DNA from 2 places in the Latilactobacillus parafuchuensis genome. Region 2 is predicted to be linked to the other one. Evidence: predicted binding sites of a transcription regulator. Region 2 holds the regulator's gene; the other holds the start of a gene.

Region 1 (10,515 bases), 380 kb from region 2:
AATAATCCGGCGAGGATCAATGTTTAAAACGTTACCCTGTTGAATATGATTATCGATTAAAGCCGCAAGGGTATTGACCGCTGATGTTAAGGCGTGCATATCGCCGGTAAAATGAAGATTAATATCTTCCATTGGAACGACTTGCGCATAGCCACCACCAGTTGCGCCCCCCTTCATTCCCATCACAGGCCCTAATGACGGTTCGCGTAAGGCAATCACGGCAGACTTGTCTAATTGCCGTAAAGCATCTCCCAAACCAACCGTGACGGTTGATTTACCCTCACCCGCTGGCGTTGGATTAATCGAGGTCACTAAAACCAGTTGACCATTTGGTTGGTCCTTTAGCCGTTGAATGGCTTTAAAGTTCACTTTTGCTTTGTAAGGTCCGTATTGTTCCAATTCCGTAGCTTGTAACCCGATTTGTTCGGCAATTGCTGTAATTGGTTTAATTTCAGTTGCTTCATTTGCTTGTGCAATTTGAATATCTGACATGCTGGCCCACTCCTTTTATTGACGATAAACATATTATAGCCGATTTCGTACGGAATTGGCAGATTAGTTTCAATAAAGTTTATCTTCGACAGTTGTCAACCAGCGTGGTAGAATAAGGGTGCGCTGTTAATGCGTGGATTTTAAGGAGGGATTGTGATGGAACGAGGAATCGTGAAGTGGTTTAGCAATGCTAAGGGGTACGGCTTCATCAGTTACCAAGATGGTGAGGAAATTTTCGTTCATTTTACCGCAATCCAGACTGATGGTTATAAGTCCCTCAATAAAGATGACGTGGTTTTATTCGAAGTCAAAGAAGGCGCCCGCGGCTTACAAGCAGCCAATGTCCAAAAAATTGAACCCCCACAAGACTAATTGATAATTAACGATGATTCATTATTAAATGTATGTAAATAGGCAACGCACCCTAAAAATGGGTGCGTTGCCTATTTTATTTATTCGACAACTGGCCAACCGGCTTCTTTTAAAGCGGTCACTAACCGTTGCTTGCTTTTTACCCGTAACAATAATTGTTCAGGTTGATAGTCTAATTCAGTCGTTGTTATTAAAAGGCCGTGTTTTTGGACCGTAATTTGCGTCAGTTTCTCACGATCAATTGTGCGGTGCCGTTTAAATACCGGTCGTTTTAAATTGATTGTTGTTGGGGTCACTTTCACTTGATATCCCCCAATATTAACAATGGTTAAAATAACCGCAATCAGCGCAATCGTAATTGATTGCCAATTTAAATTAATGAGTTCGAGTTGGACGATTAAAGCCAGTAGATAGATAAAGCCAATCCAAGACCACGTCGTAATCGAATAAGCGTAACCTGGTTGATAACGGATTGTTAGCGATTTTTGCATGAGCACACTCCTTAGTGTTTTCATAGTACCATTAATAACGTCGGCTTGTCAGCGGATTGCGATAAACTTTAAGAATGATTAAACTATATAATGAAACTAACGATAATTTTGATTGTGACATTCTACTGTTTAACATCAACGCTTCAGTCTAAGTCGTGGTTTTTTCACCATTTTTTTAGTAAACTGTTAAAGAAGTTTAATCGTATTAAAGGAGTGATCGTTTGGCATTAATAGTCGAAATTGGTAGTTTAGTTATTTTTATTAACGCAGTTCTCGCCATCATAACTGTTTTACGCCAACCACGGGACATCGCCGCAACGTGGGCTTGGTTATTAGTTTTAATTTTATTACCGGTTGGTGGTTTTATTTTATACCTCTTTACCGGGCGTGGCTTATCACGTAAAAAGATTTTTCAAAGTCAATCTCAGATTAACGATGGGATTTTAGCGTTGGTTGATATTCAACGTCAAGAAAATCGTAAAAATGAATTATTGCCTAAAAAGATGCTCTCTAGTGAAGCAACTGAAATGGTCAATTTATTCTTAAATATTAACAACGCCCCCGTCTTAAAAGACAACCACGTGACGTTATACACGGATGGTCAAGAAAAATTCGCGGCCCTATTCAATGACATCCGCCAAGCTCAAAAAAGTATCCATATTGAATATTACACCATCTACAACGATCAAATCGGCAATGATTTACAAAAATTATTAGTTGAAAAGGCAAACGCCGGCGTCACCGTTAACGTCTTATACGATGCTTGGGGTTCTCAAGGGGCAACGCAAAAATGGTGGCGGCCACTCGAACAAGCTGGCGGTCACGCCCGCACCTTCTTCAGTTCTAAACATTCGATCACTGATTTCCGGCTAAATTTCCGTGATCATCGGAAAGTGGTCGTCGTCGATAGTAACATTGGTTACATCGGTGGTTTTAACGTCGGCGATCAATATCTCGGGCGCAGCCAGAAATTCGGTAATTGGCGTGATACCCATATGCGTGTCACGGGGAATGCCGTTTTAGCCTTACAGGTTCGTTTTTTAATGGATTGGAACGCCAGTGTTGAGACCAAGGTGCAACTCCCCTATTCTCAAGATTTATTTCCAAAAGAAGTCGTCTCTAAACGGGGATCGGCGGCCATGCAAATTGTTTCCAGTGGGCCGGATAAACTCGATGAACAAATTAAACTCGGCTATTTGAAAATGATTAGTACCGCTAAAAAACGGCTCTGGATCCAAACCCCTTATTTAGTTCCAGATGATAGTATTATTGATGCGCTAACGACGGCTGCAATGTCCGGTGTCGACGTTCGGATTATGGTTCCTAATATGCCAGATCACCCGTTCATCTACCGGGCAACGCAATATTATAGTCAGTTATTACACGCCTCTGGGGTTAAAATTTATAGTTACCAAAATGGTTTCTTACACGCCAAAACGGTGGTGATGGATGGTCATATCAGTACGGTTGGTTCGGCCAATATGGATATTCGCAGTTTCAAACTCAATTTTGAAGCCAACGCGTTCATCTATGATCCGAAAGTCGCTGCCCAACTCGAAACCATCTACGAAGCCGACATGCAACACGCGCAGTTATTAACCGACGAAATAATCAGCGAACAATCTAAATGGCTCCGTTTTAAACAGAAATTTTCACGATTACTCTCCCCCATTTTATAAAATGTTCGGGTAAAAATATTTAAATTGTTAGTTATTAAGTTGCTCATCATTTTTTATTGTAAACTAAATACTAGTGCCACACGGTTTAATCAATATTGACGGTTCAAAACTTAAAAATAGCCATTGACTTTAGTAGTGATTATGGTTAACTTTATAAGTGAACAGTTCAAGTGAGATTCAATTAATTATTCGGCAACAGCCCCTAGCAATAGGGGCTGTTTTTTATTTAAACACAATATATGGTGTTAAATCATTGCAACTTGATTTTCTAAACGGTATACTATTTTTATCAATTAGTTTTATCAAGGGAGTTAAATGAACATGGCAAACATTACGTTATACACTAAAAACGGTTGTCCCCAATGTCGGATGACGAAACACTTTTTGGAAACACACGACGTTACTTTTATTGAACATAATATTAACGACGAACCCCAATATATCGATTACTTACGCGAAAACGACTTTCAAGCCGTTCCCGTTTTAGAAGCTGACGGAATTGAAAGCTTTTCTGGTTTTAGACCTGCTGAACTACAAAAACTAGCAATCTAATTCTTTTCCCCTTTTGTTAGACTAACTCGTATTTTGAGTTAGTCTTTCCCTTTTTTTAAACCTTAATTTCGCAGAAAGTGGTGCTTAACAATGTCTTTAAAAGAAATCCGTACTGAAGATGTCACCTATTATGAACTCAATAATCAAATTAATATTCCGGTTGACGGTCAAATTCCGTTACATAAGGATCAAGAAGCGCTCGATGCGTTCTTAGACCAAAACGTTAAACCCAATAGGGTGACTTTTAAGTCCCTTCAAGACCGTTTAGATTATTTAGTCACTGAAAACTATTATGAAGCTGATTTTCTTAAAGCTTATTCAATCACTTTTATGGACCAACTCAATCAATATTTGATTGATCAAGATTTTCATTTCAAATCTTTCATGGCTGCCTATAAATTTTACGCACAATATGCTTTGAAAACAAATGATAATAGTTTCTATTTAGAAGATTTTAAAGACCGGATTTTCGTCAACGCTTTGTATTTCGCAGATGGCGATGAAACTTTAGCCATGAATCTAGCAGACGAAATGGTGCATCAACGTTACCAACCGGCCACCCCTAGCTTCTTAAACGCCGGACGTTCACGCCGGGGTGAATTGGTTTCATGTTTCTTACTCCAAACCACTGATGACATGAACTCCATCGGCCGGACGATTAATTCTGCACTCGAATTATCCCGAATTGGTGGCGGCGTTGGGATTAGCCTGTCTAACTTACGTGGTGCTGGTGATCCGATTAAAGGGATTGATGGCGCTGCTAGTGGTGTCTTACCGGTCATGAAATTATTGGAGGATTCATTCTCATATTCTAACCAACTCGGTCAACGTCAAGGGGCCGGTGTCGTTTATTTAAACGCCTTCCATCCCGATGTCATTGCCTTTTTGGGGGCTAAGAAGGAAAATGCCGATGAGAAGTACCGTTTAAAGACCCTGTCACTCGGTTTAATCGTGCCAGATAAGTATTACGAACTGGTTGCCAACGATGCCGATATGTATCTTTTCAGCCCTTACGGTGTTGAGAAAGAATACGGTGTCCCTTACTCATACGTCGACATCACCAAAGAATACGATAATTTAGTCGCTAACGATCAAATTAAGAAAACGAAGATTAAAGCCCGTGATTTAGAAAATGAAATCAGTAAATTACAACAAGAATCAGGTTATCCGTACATCGTCAATATTGATACGGCCAATAAAGCCAATCCAATTGACGGTAAAATCATCATGAGTAACCTCTGTTCAGAAGTCTTACAAGTTCAAACCCCTTCACAAATCAATAACCGTCAAGAATATGACGTCTTAGGGACTGATATTAGCTGTAACTTAGGTTCGACGAATATCCCCAATATGATGACGTCACCTGATTTTGGGCATTCAATCGAAGCCATGGTCCGCGCCTTAACTTATGTCACGGATCATTCAGATATCGATGTAGTGCCATCAGTGGCGCATGGTAACGAACTGGCGCACACCATCGGTTTAGGTGGCATGGGCTTGCATACCTATTTTGCGACTCACCAAATGTTGTATGGTTCACCCGAATCAATCGACTTTACCAGCAATTATTTCATGTTACTCAACTATTGGACACTCGTAGCTTCGAATAAGATTGCGAAAGAACGCCATACAACCTTTGCCAACTTTGATAAGAGCAAATACGCTGATGGCACTTATTTCGACCAATACCTGAATGAAGACTGGGCCCCACAATCAACACAAGTTAAAGCCCTCTTTGAAGGCATCTTTATCCCCACTAAAGCGGATTGGATAGCTTTACGCGATGCCATTATGGCGGACGGTTTATATCATCAAAACCGCTTGGCTGTTGCACCAAATGGTTCAATTTCATACATTAACGATACCTCTGCTAGTCTCCAACCAATTGTCAACCGCGTTGAAGACCGCCAAGAAAAGAAAATTGGAACGATTTACTATCCAGCTCCCGGTCTTTCAAACGAAACGATGCCATTTTATGAATCAGCCTACGATATTGATATGCGCAAGGTCATTGATATATACGCCGCTGCTCAAAAGCACGTCGATCAAGGCATGAGTATGACCCTCTTCATGCGTTCAACGATTCCGGCCGGTTTATACGAATGGAAAGATGGCCGCACGGATAAGATGACGACCCGTGATTTAAACATCTTAAGAAACTATGCGCATCATAAAGGCATCAAATCAATTTACTACATCCGGACATACACTGATGATGAAAATGAAGTTGGCGCAAATGCTTGTGAAAGCTGTACCATCTAGTCAGTCAAGGGGCAACTTGCCCCGGATACATACTAAAAGGAGTCAATTGAAATGACAGTAAATTCAGAGAATTACATTGCAATTAATTGGAACCAAATTGAAGATCAAATCGATAAAGCCACTTGGGAAAAATTAACCGAACAATTTTGGTTAGATACCCGAATTCCATTATCTAACGATTTAGACGATTGGCGTGACCTATCCGATCAAGAGAAATGGATTGTTGGCCACGTCTTTGGTGGCTTAACCTTACTTGATACCCTTCAATCACAAGATGGGATGGCGAGCTTGCGTGCTAATATCCGGACCCAACATGAAGAAGCCGTCCTCAATAACATTCAATTTATGGAATCGGTCCACGCTAAAAGTTATTCATCGATTTTCTCAACCTTGAATACACCGAGTGAAATTGACGAAATTTTCGAATGGACCAATTCGAATCAATATCTCCAATATAAAGCCAACAAGATTAATGATATTTATCAAAATGGCACGCCACTCCAACAAAAAATTGCCAGTGTCTTCTTAGAAACTTTCTTATTCTACTCCGGTTTCTACACCCCACTCTATTATTTAGGCAATAACAAACTGGCCAACGTCGCTGAAATCATCAAGTTAATTATCCGCGATGAATCCGTCCATGGTACTTACATCGGTTATAAATTCCAATTAGGGTTTAACGAATTACCAGCCACCGAACAGGATAGTTTGAAAGATTGGATGTACGATTTATTGTACGATCTCTACGCCAACGAAGAGAAATACACGCACGAAGTCTACGACGGGACTGGTTGGACTGAAGAAGTCCTAACTTATCTCCGCTATAACGCCAACAAAGCTTTAATGAACCTTGGCCAAGGTGCGCTCTTCCCCGATACCGCTGAAGACGTCAATCCCGTAATTTTAAACGGGATGTCAACCTCGACCGCCAACCATGATTTCTTCTCCCAAGTCGGTAATGGTTACCGTCTGGGTAATGTTGAGGCCATGAGTGATAGCGACTACCATTTCGAATAAATTCTTAGACTGAAATTCCAAGTGAATTTCGGTCTTTTTTAATCCCCGATTATCGCCAACTAAGGTATAATGAAAGCGTGTTAATCATGAAGGGAGTCCTGTTTGATGTATTACGTTGTTATGCAATCTAATGATATTCGTCGCAACTTGGCGACTGAACAATATTTAATGAATCAAAAACATTTCGATGAACCTTTGTTGCTCTTTTATATTGAAAAACCCTGCATCATCGTGGGCCGCAATCAAAATACGTTTGAAGAAATCAATCAACAATACGTAGCAGACCACAAGATAACCGTTACCCGCCGATTATCCGGTGGTGGTGGGATTTATCAAGATTTAGGCAACCTTTGTTTTAGTTTTGTGGTGGATGCTGATTCAGAACAATTCGGCGACTTTAAATCCTTCACGCAACCCATCGTTGATGCGCTCCACCAGATGGGCGCGACTTCGGCGGAAGTTTCTGGTCGTAATGATATGTTAGTTGCGGGTAAGAAATTCTCCGGCAATGCAATGTACACCAAGAATGGCAAAACGTTCTCACACGGCACGCTTTCGTGGGATGTCGATTTAGATGTTTTAACCCAAGCCCTCAACGTGCCAGCGGATAAAATCGCCTCGAAAGGGATTAAGTCAATTCGCCAACGCGTGACAAATCTTAAACCGCACGTTGATCCACAATATCAAAAGATGACGACCGAAGAATTTCGGGATGTTTTATTATTAAACTTATTCCACGCCACCGATTTAGCCGCCATCAGTGAGCGCCAATATCAATTAACCGATGCTGACCAAACAGGTATCGATCAACTCTTTAACGACGTCTATAGTAACTGGGATTGGGTTTATGGTAAATCACCCAACTCAACCGTCCAGAAACGCCAGCATTTCGATTTTGGCACGATTGATGCCCGTTTACTCATCGAACAGGGTAAAATCGCTAACGTGAAGTTCTATGGCGATTTCTTCGGGTCTGGTGATGCGAATGAATTAGCTAAGCAACTACAAGGGACAATTTATGATCGCCAACACTTAACTGAAGCCTTGGCTGATATTGATACCACTCCCTATTTTACGGGAATTCCCAAAACCGAATTAGTGACATTGTTAGCCCAATAAATCAAAAAAGCTGTAACAGAACTCGGTTATCAATTGAGTATCAAGTTGAAAAGTCGCCTATCCCGAACTAAGGATAGACGACTTTTTGATTTGAACGGAAATTGATGAGTTCTGGTGCGCGATAAAGAAGCGTATTGCGACTTATATCAAAAACTCTTTAGTTAGTTAGAAAATCAGCGTCTCCAGTGTCGGCGCTTCAACTATTTTTTGAATATGACCATCCTTTAACACAATTGCCCGCGAAGATTGACTCGCTAGCGTTAAATCGTGCGTTACCATCACAATGGTTTTCCCGGTTGTCACTAATTCCTGTAAGAGCGTCATCACCAACAGCCGAGAATGCGTGTCTAAGGCGCTAGTCGGTTCATCTAAAAAGATAATATCAGGATCTGCCAAAATAGTGCGACCGATCGCCACCTTTTGTTGTTCCCCACCTGATAAGGCATCGATTGATTGATGTAACTCAGCCTTCAGTTCTAATCGCTTGGTCAAAGCAGCAACGGTGGCCGGTTTAATCCGGTGGCCGTTTAACGTTCCCGGTAATACCAGATTATCGTAAGCCGTTAGCGCGGGAATTAACTGAAAATGTTGAAAAATAAACCCAATTTCTTTGCGCCGAAACGTTGCTAGTTTTGTTGCGTTCCAATCATACGGATTCTGTCCGTTAATCAAGACCGTTCCAGTCGTTGGCGGTAATAAACTTGAAATACAGTAGAGCAACGTCGTTTTACCAGAACCTGATGGCCCGACAATTGAGATAAACTCACCCCTTTGAACGTCAAAAGAAAGGTCATCAAGTACGAGTAATTGTTTATTTTTAGCCAGTTCGATTTCTTTTTTGAGATGCGTCATTGAAATCACGGTTTGATGCATGCTGATCAGCTCCCTTTAAATAATTTGCTTACTTGGTTCATTCAATATATTTTTTAGTCGTCCGTAACGCTAATCCGTCAATTAGAGTAAAACAGCCAAAAAAGAGCAAGAATGCGCCGGACGTGAGTGCACAATTAACGGTCCAATTGGCTTTAAAAATATTGCCGCCCCCTAAAAACGTCACCCGTAATAGCGGAATTGCAAACAGAAATGTCCCGAACAAAGTGATTAAAACTGAAATCAACGACGCCGTTCCGATTTCAATTAATTTTAATTTAAATAGCCAATTTGGCGGACAACCCGAAAAGAAATATTGGGCTGATTCTGTTCTGGTTTTTAGTCTAAACAAACCAATCGAAGTCAGTACGTTAGCAAGACTAATGATGATTGGTGCGCCAAATACAAACAACAGATTAAAGATTAAATCATATAGATAGTCTCCACTATTTTGACCATCAATCAATAATTTAGTATTGAGAAATAACGCAATAAAATTGCCGACTAATAACGTAATGACAATCACGGGCCGACTTAATTTAATTAAACCTTCGACATTGTATTGCATATTATCAAAAGCTGAACGTAACATAGGCTGTTTTGTGATACTTGGTAAATCAACGATGCGCTTCACGATCCCTTTAAAAAGGGGTCGAATTAAAAAGTTCATCCCGATTAGTAACGCCAGCCAGACCGGCAATAATAGATTCATTGAACTTGCCATACTGCTGGTATAAGCTTTAACGTCAGCTGGATTAGGCACTGCTTTGATATATAGCATGACGGTTACAACTAGACAGAATAAAAGCGATACGCTACCACTAAACAAGCCAGGGTGCCGTTGTTTGGCCAATTGATTAGTAACCGATAATCGGCCTTTTCGTTGTTGATAGTTTTTAAGACAATACAACAAGCTCGTAATCGTAATCAGCATCGCTTGTAGCAATAGGGTCACGTAGACCACCTGCCCTGAAAATTGCAAGGGCATTTGCGCGAGTGCGTGGCGATCAATCGTTGGTAAGCCATTAATAAAAGCTTGCGCCCCTTTGACAGCAAAGAGATTGCCAATCAGCGCACCCAGCAGCCCAACCAATAACATTTGTCCAGTCATAATAACGCTCAATTGACGTGGTGAAACCCCCAAAAGCATTAAGATATCGTTCGTCTCATCAAAAAGATCAATACATTGTTTCATCGCGTTCCTTGCTAGTAGCAATATGACGAGACTCCCAACAAACATTGGCATTTCAAAAAAGACGCCATAATCAAATTCGGCGCTTAAGGTATTCGGCCCAACCAGTTTGATGGCATTCAAGATGGTCAATATCGTACTAAAAACGAATCCCGAAACAATAAAAAGGGGTAATACGGCTAACCAAATCTGCCAATGCTTGATAAATGACTTCACTATTAATTTAAGCATGATGCCCTCCTGACCTATTTTGATTGACGACTTAACGTTATTTAAAATTTCCGATGGCTAAAGATTAAGTACCCGAACTCGAGAAATACGAGCGTATAACATAAAGCCCCACCGATAATTTGCAGATTACTTAATTGTGTTAACTCATGGTAAACAACGTAGGTCGTATACTGATTCTGTAGGTTCAACATATTTAGCGGATTCCATTTAATGATAAAATCGAAGGTCTCGTATTTAT
Region 2 (10,515 bases):
AAAGGCGATATGGTTCAAGTCGATATTACGAAATACCCAAGTGTTGAAGCCCCCGGTCAAATGCGTGGGATTGCCAAACAAGTTTTAGGCAATAAAAACGATCCTGGTGTCGATGTCTTATCGATTGTTTATCAACATGATATTAAAACAGACTTCCCTGAAGAAGTTCGGTTACAATCTGAATCCGTACCGGATACGGTTTTAGAATCCGATAAAGTTGGGCGCAAAGATTTAACGAACCAAGACGTGGTGACAATTGATGGCGACGATTCAAAAGATTTCGATGACGCGGTTAATGTCCGTAAATTAGCGAATGGTCATTTTCATTTAGGCGTGCACATTGCCGATGTCAGCTATTATGTAACGGAAGGCTCACCACTGGATGTTGAAGCGCTAGAACGTGGGACGAGTACTTATTTAACGGATCGTGTGATTCCAATGTTACCTTTCCGATTATCAAATGGGATCTGTTCTTTAAATCCAGATGTTGAACGTTTGGCTTTAACGTGTGAAATGGAAATTGACGAACACGGTCAAGTCGTTGAACACCACATTTTCCCAAGTGTGATTAAATCAACTGCTCGGATGACTTACAATAACGTCAATCATATTTTAACGGATCAAGATACTGATCTTCGTCAACAATACGCGGCCTTAGTCCCAATGTTTGAAGATATGTCTGAATTACACGAAATTTTATTGAAGAAACGCCATAACCGCGGCGCAATTGATTTCGAAGAAGACGAAGCTAAGATTATCGTGGATGAAAACGGTAAAGCAATTGACATCGAATTACGTTCACGCGGGTTATCGGAACGGATGATCGAATCATTCATGTTAGCTGCCAATGAAACGGTTGCTGAACATTACAGCACGGCTCATGCGCCATTCTTATACCGGATTCACGAAACACCAGATAGCGAAAAGATGAAGAAATTCTTTGAATTCATCACGGCTTACGGCATTCAAATCCAAGGATCAAGTCAAAAAGTGACACCAATGATGTTACAAGAAGTCTTGACGCAAATTGAAGGTCAACCAGAACAACCCATCATTACAACGATGTTATTGAGAAGTATGCAACAAGCACATTATTCAGACGAATCATTAGGCCATTTTGGTTTAGCGGCTGAATTTTACACGCATTTCACATCACCAATTCGTCGTTATCCCGATTTAATGGTTCATCGTTTAATTCACGAATATGCTAAAAATGGCATGACAACTGAAGAAAAGGCGAAGTGGGAACCTAAACTAGCCCCAATCGGTGAACAAACTTCAATCGAAGAACGTCGCTCAATTGATACTGAACGGGAAGTCGTTGATCTTAAAAAAGCTGAATTTATGTTAGATAAAGTTGGCAATGAATACGATGCCGTCATCAGTTCAGTCACTAGCTTTGGGATGTTCATCGCCTTACCAACCACGGTTGAAGGGCTTGTGCACATTTCACAGATGAAAGACGATTACTACAGCTTTGTTGAGAGTCAATTAGCTTTAGTTGGCGATCGGACACACAAGATGTATCGAATTGGCCAACCCGTTCGAGTGAAGGTTGCAAATGTTGACCTCGATGCGCATTCAGTTGATTTTGAACTCTTGAAGACCGAGGACGTTCCCTTGGCTTCTGCTGAGATATTGAGTAAAATAGAACCAAGACCTAAGCGGCCAATGCGTCCACGTGATAATGAAAAGAGTGGCGACAAACGCAATCGTCATTTTGACAATAAAAAGAATAACGGTCGGCGCCCAGCGCCAGCCAAAGATTCACAAAAACGTACTTTTAAAAAGTAGGTGATTAAATGGCAAAGAAACATCCGCAAAAACCAGCAAACCTGATTGCTCAAAATAAAAAAGCTGGTCATGATTACAGCATTTTAGAAACATTTGAAGCCGGATTAGTGTTGACTGGGACCGAGATTAAATCGGTTCGTAAAGGTAAAATTAATTTACGGGATGGATTTGCCCGGGTCCGCAACGGTGAAGCTTACTTAGAAAACGTCCATATTAGTCCCTATGAACAGGGCAATCAATTTAATCATGATCCACTACGGAATCGTAAGTTATTATTACACCGTAAAGAGATTGATAAATTAGTGGGTATTACTAAGAATAAAGGCATCACGATTGTCCCGTTAAAGGTCTATTTAAAACATGGTTTTGCGAAGGTGTTAATTGGGGTTGGTCAAGGGAAACATGAATATGACAAACGCGAAACACTCAAACGCAAAGAACAAGATCGTGAAATGGCTAGAGTGTTAAAAAATCGATAAGCAACCGATTAAAACTCGTTGAACCTGAATTCTAGGTTGACGAGTTTTTTTGTCCAACTGCACACAAATACCGGTTATTTTTAGAGGTAACGGTTTGAGTGGTCAATTATCAAGTAGGACTAGCGTCGGTTAAAGTTTAAATTTATTACACAAAAAATATAAATGTCGTTAAACTGTAATATAACGTCATGAATCTGAAATCTAGTGGGGGCGCTTCTTGGGTATAATCGACTCTGGGTTATGAATGGAGGAGTTTAACAAGATGCGATTTAAAAAACTAGCGTTGATTGTTGTTACAGGATTAGTTGCAATGGTAACGATGGTAACATCTGTTAGTGCTGCTAGCTTGAGTGAATTAAAAGATCAAGAAAGTAGTACACAAAAAGATATTTCAGAAACAAATTCAAAGATTCAGGTGACGTTAACGAGTGTCAACGCACAATATCAAAAGGTTGATCAATTAAAAACTAAAATTGCTGATAATGAAACCAATATTACAAAGAGTAAGCAGGTCTTAAAAAAGCAAACGGTCTTATTAGCAAAACGTGAAGGTTATGCTAAAGAGCGGCTACAATCATTACAGCAAAGTGCTGATGATCGCAACGTCGTTAACGCGTTGTTGTCAGCTGATTCATTAAGCGACTTTTTTAACCGGGCATATGCATTGACGGTGCTCCAAACGGCTGATAATCAAAATATGGACGAATTGGTCCAAAGTTACCATGATATGAAAGTCGTCCAAGAACGGTTAGAAACCAGTAAGACTGATTTAGACCAAGAAAAAATTCAATTAGACCAACAAACAACTGAATTACAAACGCAAATTGATCAGATGAAGACTAATTTAAGTCAAAGTCGGGATAAATTAGCTAAGATTGCGCAAGAAAAGAGTACTGAAGAAGCCAAAATTGCGGCTGAAAAGGCAGCGGCTGCTAAAGCTGCAGAACAAGCCAAAGCTGCTGCAACAGTGACTAAGGCAACGACTGTTGATACAAGCAACAGCGATACTGCCGCTAAGCAACAGGCTAGTTTGGCCGATAAAGCGAGCGGTAAGGCTGGTCAAACAATTCAGGTTCAAGCAACTGCCTATTCAATTGCAACGCCAGGTATGGGCCGTTACGGCGCAACTGGGATTGATTTAATGAAGAACCCGAACTGTATTGCGGTTGATCCAAGTGTCATTCCGCTTGGGTCATTGGTGATGGTGCCAGGTTATGGTTATGCCATTGCGGGTGATACCGGTGGTGCGATTAAAGGTCACATTATTGATGTTCATTTTCCAACAGTCGGCCAATGTGTTAGTTGGGGTCGCCGGAGCGTCGCAATTACGATTGTGCAATAATTAAAATAAATCACGATTAAACGACAATCAGATTTCTGATGTCGTTTTTTTGATGGAGACTAAGTACTTGCATCTGTTAATAAAACATGCTATTACTTACTAGAGACTCGTAATGAATTCGCTTTAATGATGGAAAATAGTGTGAAAACAGGTTTGATTTCATTAAGAAAAAATAAATTTTTTTATTAAAATTAAAGGCCATTTTCATGATAACACTGATACAGCAAGGTTTTTATCTTTGAACTTACTTATCTGTTTTGTAAATGAGCTGTAAAGTGAGTTGAAATATATCTTTTAATGCTATAAACTATTAATATCGCTTTAAGTCATAATTATTACCAATTGTGTCATTTTTGATAAGAATTATAATCGAAGCTTATCGAATAAGTGCGGGAATAAAGATTCGAAATCGATAATCCTTTTTAAGATTATTGGGCTCAGAATTTTGTAGGAGGAAGAATATGGATGTAGTAGACAAGTCCGATTTAATCGGCAGCACGTGGTCAGATTTTATGGAATTTGCGGGGTTATACCGCTGGTTAATTAATAACTTAAGTGAATGTATGAGTAAGGAAAGCCAGAAATATGGTTTGTCTTTTGATCAATTTTTAGTCATGCACGAAATTCAAAATGCTAATAATGAAACAACAAATAGTGCTTTAGCTGATAAGATGCAAGTTAGTCGTTCTGCAATCTCGCGTCAATGCCGTTCATTACGGAAGATGGCGTTCATTGCTGAACAATCTGATGAAAATGATCAACGAATTCGTCGTGTTCATTTAACGGATAACGGGATGCAAGTTTATCGTCATTTATTATTCTATTACCTTGATCTATATAACGATCTAAAAGAAGAAATTGGTGAAGATAAGGTTGAAGCAACCATTGGTCAAAGTAAAGAAATCTTTGAACGTATGGTGACCATCAACAGCAACCGACCCGAAGCTAAATAAAGTGCCATAAAAAAATCCGATTAATCCTGAGTTTGGGACTAATCGGATTTTTAATTGGTATCTTGATTGATAAAGTTATGTGATTTTTTGTAACGCGAATCAGTATCGGTCGATGGCTATCTTTGATAGAATAGGGATAGTGGTTTGACAACAAGGAGGAACAAAATGAGTTCTCAAAAAAAATTATTATTAATTGATGGTAACAGTGTGGCTTTTCGCGCCTTTTTTGCAATGCATCAAGCGTTAGATCATTTTACCAATCAAGACGGGTTACATACTAATGCGATTTATGCGTTTAAAAATATGCTTGATATTATTTTGAAAAAAATTGAACCGAGTCACGTGTTAGTGGCATTCGATGCGGGCAAGACGACTTTTAGAACGGCTGAATTTAGTGATTATAAAGCGGGCCGCTCTAAAACGCCGCCCGAATTATCAGAACAGTTTCCGTACATTCGAGAATTATTGAGTGCGTATGGGATTCAATCGTATGATTTAACTAATTTTGAAGCGGATGATATTATTGGCACGTTGGCGAAAGAAGCCGAGGCAGCCGGTTTTGCCGTTGATATTGTCACTGGTGACCGCGATTTAACCCAGTTAACGACTGATAAGACGACCGTTAACATTACGGTTAAAGGTGTCAACGAAATCGAAGCCTACACGCCAGAGCACGTGCAAGAAAAGCTGGGACTATTGCCGAGTCAGATTATCGATTTAAAGGGTTTGATGGGTGATACTTCTGACAATTATCCGGGCGTCACTAAAGTGGGTGAAAAAACGGCGTTAAAATTGCTGGCTGCTCATGAGAGTATCGAAGGGGTCTACGAGCACGTCGATGAAATGAAAGCTAGCAAGTTAAAAGAACATTTAATTGAAGATCGTGATCAAGCGTTTATGAGTAAGATGTTGGCCACGATTCGTCGGGATGCGCCGTTAACCATCGGTATTGATGATCTCGCTTATAATGGTCCGGATTTAGAGACCTTAATTGCGTTTTATCAAGCGATGAATTTCAAATCATTTTTGAGTCAGTTGAACGTCACTTCAGAAGAAGCCGTGCCAGTTGAATCGTATGATTACACGGTTTTAACCAATGATAATTTAACGCTTCTTTCTGAATTAACGGGTACCGCTACATTTGGGATTGAAATGTTAACGGACAATTATCATACGGCCGAGATGGTTGGTTTCTACGTTGGTACGCCAAAACACTGGTACGTCAGCGATGATGTGGCTTTATTAGCAGAACCGATTTTTAAAGATTGGTTGGAAGATACTGACCAAACCAAAGCCGTATTTGATGTTAAACGGAATCAAGTGGCGGCTAGTCGCTTAGGGATTGAATTGGCGGGGGTTGAATTTGATTTATTGCTCGCGTCGTACTTATTAAATACGACCAATAATAGTAATGATTTAGGAACGCTCTCTAACTTACACGGCTACCAAAACGTGCAAACGGATGAACAAGTTTACGGTAAAGGGGCTAAACGGGCGCTACCTGAAGAACTAACCACGTTCTATCAGCATTTAGTTCAAAAGGCGGCTGCGATTAATCAATTACAACCCCAATTAGTCGCTCAGTTAAAAGAACATCAGCAATTTGATTTATTTACCGATATGGAATTGCCGTTAGCGCTGGTTTTAGCGCGGATGGAAATTACTGGGATTAAAGTGGATGCCAGTTGCTTGCAACAAATGGGTGCCGAATTTATTCAAACCTTAAAGATCTTGGAAGAAAAAGTTTATGCCGAAGCTGGGGAAACCTTTAACATCAACTCTCCTAAACAGTTAGGGGTCATTTTATTTGAAAAAATGGGCTTACCAGTGATTAAGAAAACCAAGACGGGTTATTCAACAGCGGTTGATGTGCTTGAACAACTTCGCAAAGATGCGCCGATTGTTCAAACCATTTTGGATTATCGCCAGATTGCCAAGATTCAATCGACCTACGTCGAGGGCTTATTGAAGTCGATTCACCAAGACAATAAAGTGCATACGCGTTATTTACAGACTTTAACGCAAACGGGCCGTTTATCGTCAGTCGATCCTAACTTGCAAAACATTCCAGTCCGGGTGGCCGAAGGACGTAAGATTCGCCAAGCATTTGTCCCTAGTCAACCGGGTTGGCAACTATTTTCTTCTGATTATTCCCAAATTGAATTGCGCGTTTTAGCCCATATTTCGGGTGACGTTAACATGCAAGAAGCCTTTAAGGAAAATCGGGATATCCATGCCAATACAGCGATGAAGATTTTTGGCTTAACCAGTGCGGACCAAGTCACGCCGGATATGCGACGTCAAGCGAAAGCGACGAACTTCGGGATTGTTTACGGGATTAGTGACTACGGGTTATCACAAAATATTGGGATTACCCGTCAGCAGGCTAAGAGCTTCATTGAAGCCTATTTTGAACAATATCCGGGTGTCCAACAGTTTATGGTCGATATTGTCAAAAAAGCGCGTGAAGAAGGGTACGTTGAAACCCTCTTTCACCGTCGTCGGTATTTACCAGATATTCACGCTAAAAGCTTTAATCTACGGTCATTTGCTGAACGGACTGCGATGAATACGCCCATTCAAGGTAGTGCGGCCGATATTATCAAAGTGGCCATGATTTTGATGCAACAAGAATTAACCAAGGCTAACTTACAAGCTAAAATGTTATTACAAGTCCATGATGAATTGATTTTTGAAGCACCAGAAGCAGAAATACCAATCCTACAAAAATTAGTGCCGAGTGTGATGGATTCAGCGGTTAGTTTAGCCGTGCCACTGAAAGTCGAAAGTGGCTTTGGGCCCACTTGGTATGACATTAAGAAATAAGGTGGAAAACAATGCCAGAATTACCAGAGGTTGAAAATGTCCGGCGTGGATTAGCGGAATTAGTCATTGGTAAAACCGTCAAAGACATCCAAATTTTATGGTCTAAAATTGTCGTTAATCCTGATGAAGTCTTTTTAGACGGCTTAGTGGATCGGCAAATTACCGGTGTCGATCGGCGGGGCAAATATTTATTGATTCGATTTGATCACGATTTAACGGTCGTTAGCCATCTGCGGATGGAAGGTAAATACGAAGTGGATGATCAAAGTGCACCCGTCACCAAGCACACCCACGTGATTTTTGAGATGACTGATGGGACGCAATTACGTTATTTAGACACGCGTAAATTTGGCCGGATGCAGTTGATTGAAACCGGCCAAGAAATGACGGTTGCTGGGCTGAAAACCTTGGGCCCCGAACCGACACCGGCGACGTTTGACGTGCACCAGTTTTATCAAGCGTTACAAAAACACCATAAAGCCATCAAACCGTTATTGTTGGATCAAAAAGTGGTGACCGGCTTAGGTAATATTTATGTGGATGAAACATTGTGGTTGAGCCAGATTCATCCGGAAACACCGGCTGATTTATTAACGCAAGCGGAAGTTCAAAAACTCCACGATGACATCATTACTGAATTGCAATTAGCGATTAATAGTGGGGGCACCACCGTCAACACCTTTTTGAACGCGACCGGACATGCTGGTGCCTTTCAAGAGATGTTACATGTCTATGGTAAAAAAGGGGAACCGTGCGAACGTTGTCAGACGCCGATTGAAAAAATAAAGGTCGCCCAACGTGGCACTCACTTTTGTCCGCATTGTCAGATTAGAAAAGAGGCGCGTTAATGACCTATTTTTTAGGGTTAACGGGCGGGATTGCGACGGGCAAATCGGCAGTTTCCACCATTTTTAAGACGTTGGGCGTACCGGTGATTGATGCGGATCAAGTGGCCCATCAAGTGATGGCGGAAAATCAAACGGTTAAAGAACAAATTGCCTCCACTTTTGGGGACTCGTTAGTGATTGATGGTCAGGTCGATCGTCACAAATTAGGCCAACTCGTTTTTGGACAACCGACAGCTTTAGCGCAGTTGAACGCGATTACCGCACCGGTTATTCGCCAGGCCTTGATTGCACAGATGGCCGCGATTAAGCAAGCCTCAGTTGTGGTGGTTGATATTCCGTTGTTGTATGAACAAGGGTACGCCGAATTATTTGATGGCGTGGCTGTGGTCGCTGTCTCACATGCGACGCAATTAGCACGGTTGATGGCCCGTAATCAGTTAACAGCTGAAGCGGCTGAATTACGAATCAATAGTCAGTTGTCGTTGGCTGAAAAGCGAGCGCGGGCCGATTTTATATTAGAGAATGAAGGGTCGTTAGCAATACTGCAGGCGCAAATTAATAGTTTATTAACGAAAATCACTGATTAGTTAAAAAATCCCGACTAAATTAAACTTTGGTCGGGATTTTTGACGATTCAACATTTAGTGAATTTGCGTGTTCATGGTATAATAACTAGGATAAGATGGGTTTATACTAAACTAAAATAAAAGCTTAATTTAAGAATAGAAGGTGTCACTATGTTATGTCCGCATTGTCATCAAAATAGTTCACGGGTGATTGACAGTCGACCAACCGATGAGGGGCGAGTTATCCGTCGTCGTCGTGAATGCGAAAACTGTCGCTTCCGGTTTACGACGTTTGAACGCGTTGAACAAACACCATTACTAGTCATCAAGAAAAACGGGACGCGCGAAGAATTTAATCGTGATAAGTTATTGCGTGGGTTGATTCGGGCGGCTGAAAAGCGGCCGGTTACCATGGAACAAATGACGGAAATCGTCGACGATGTCGAAAATAAAATTCGAGCATTAGGTGAAAATGAAGTGTCGTCACAAGCAGTCGGTGAATACGTGATGGCACTATTGCCAGAAATCGATGAGATTGCCTATATTCGTTTTGCCAGTGTATATCGGCAATTCAAGGATATGAATGTCTTCATGAAAGAATTACAAGACATGATGAAAAAAGAAAAAGCAAAAGAATCAAAATAAGGAAAGGACGTTTTTATGGCTGATGCATTTGATTTTTTAAGTCCAAAAGACGGCTTTTTGGTGACGAAAGCAAACTACTTAACTGATTTCGACCAAACGGTGGTGACGTATTTGTATCAACCGTTGATGGGTGCCGTTGCCTATAGTCTTTATTTGTTATTGTGGAGCCAAGTGAAGGATGTTGCGAGCCAACATCAATTTCAAACCCACGCAACGCTATTGAATTTATTGAGTGTCGATTTACCAGCGTTCTATGACGGCCGCAGTAAATTAGAGGCATTAGGCTTAATCCGGACGTATCAAAAAAATGGTGAAGCAGGCCGCCAATTGGTTTATGAACTATACGCGCCAATGAAACCAAATGTTTTTTTTAAAGACGATCTATTGAGCGTTGTGTTGTATGAATCGGTTGGCGAGAAGCGGTTTATCGAATTGCGGGAGCGGTTTAAGCTCCAACCGGTACGTTCACAAGATTATAAAGAAGTCAGTAAGAACTTTTTAACCGTCTTCCACGTTCAAAATGACCATTTGCTAAATACACCAGATGGCGTGGCAGAAACGAAGAGCCTTTATCAGCAGAAATCGCCGAATAAACCTAGTTTTAGCGCGCTTGAGTTACAGACGTTTGATTGGGAACTGTTGCAAGATGTGTTAGGGCAACGGCAGATTTCACCCGATGAAGTGCTACGCAATGAACAACGGTTATTTAATTTACATTATTTCTACGGCTTAGACGAAATAACCCTCGCGAACTTAATGGGCACGACGATGGATGCCAGAGACAATACGTTGAATATGGAGGCGCTTGAACAAAATGTTCTGGGCAACTATACGCGCCGCCACGCCGCTCAAAATAAAGTAGCGACTGATTCTAAATATACCTTAAGTGAATTACAAAAGCAGGGGCAGCAGGCCAAGTTTAACGAACAAGAAATGCAGTGGTTAACAGACAGCCAACGCTATCTACCGGTCGATTATTTGAACGATTTAAAGCAGAAAAAACACGGCTACGTCGCTAAAAATGAAATTCGGGCACTAAAAGATTTGCAAGGACGCTATATT

What was found. Region 2 encodes NrdR, which represses ribonucleotide reductase genes. Its sites were predicted from a motif close to ACACNATATATNGTGT; they were not measured.
Region 1: the regulator NrdR is predicted to act here: its motif matches at 3,265-3,280, upstream of nrdH (glutaredoxin-like protein NrdH).

What each region holds. Positions count from the first base shown of each region.
Region 1 is NZ_CM143875.1:2,000,222-2,010,736, forward strand. Features, by position in the region: gene ACVPPQ_RS09885 (formate--tetrahydrofolate ligase) at 1-492, opposite strand, end outside; gene ACVPPQ_RS09890 (cold-shock protein) at 649-864, shown strand; gene ACVPPQ_RS09895 (EbsA family protein) at 945-1,355, opposite strand; gene cls (cardiolipin synthase) at 1,577-3,034, shown strand; gene nrdH (glutaredoxin-like protein NrdH) at 3,356-3,586, shown strand; gene nrdE (class 1b ribonucleoside-diphosphate reductase subunit alpha) at 3,677-5,848, shown strand; gene nrdF (class 1b ribonucleoside-diphosphate reductase subunit beta) at 5,900-6,865, shown strand; gene ACVPPQ_RS09920 (lipoate--protein ligase) at 6,971-7,984, shown strand; gene ACVPPQ_RS09925 (ABC transporter ATP-binding protein) at 8,150-8,857, opposite strand; gene ACVPPQ_RS09930 (hypothetical protein) at 8,895-10,277, opposite strand; gene ACVPPQ_RS09935 (ABC transporter permease) at 10,319-10,515, opposite strand, start outside.
Region 2 is NZ_CM143875.1:1,616,438-1,626,952, forward strand. Features, by position in the region: gene rnr (ribonuclease R) at 1-1,794, shown strand, start outside; gene smpB (SsrA-binding protein SmpB) at 1,803-2,273, shown strand; gene ACVPPQ_RS07985 (3D domain-containing protein) at 2,536-3,615, shown strand; gene ACVPPQ_RS07990 (transcriptional regulator, SarA/Rot family) at 4,077-4,568, shown strand; gene polA (DNA polymerase I) at 4,734-7,394, shown strand; gene mutM (DNA-formamidopyrimidine glycosylase) at 7,406-8,242, shown strand; gene coaE (dephospho-CoA kinase) at 8,242-8,829, shown strand; gene nrdR (transcriptional regulator NrdR) at 8,980-9,453, shown strand; gene ACVPPQ_RS08015 (replication initiation and membrane attachment family protein) at 9,469-10,515, shown strand, end outside.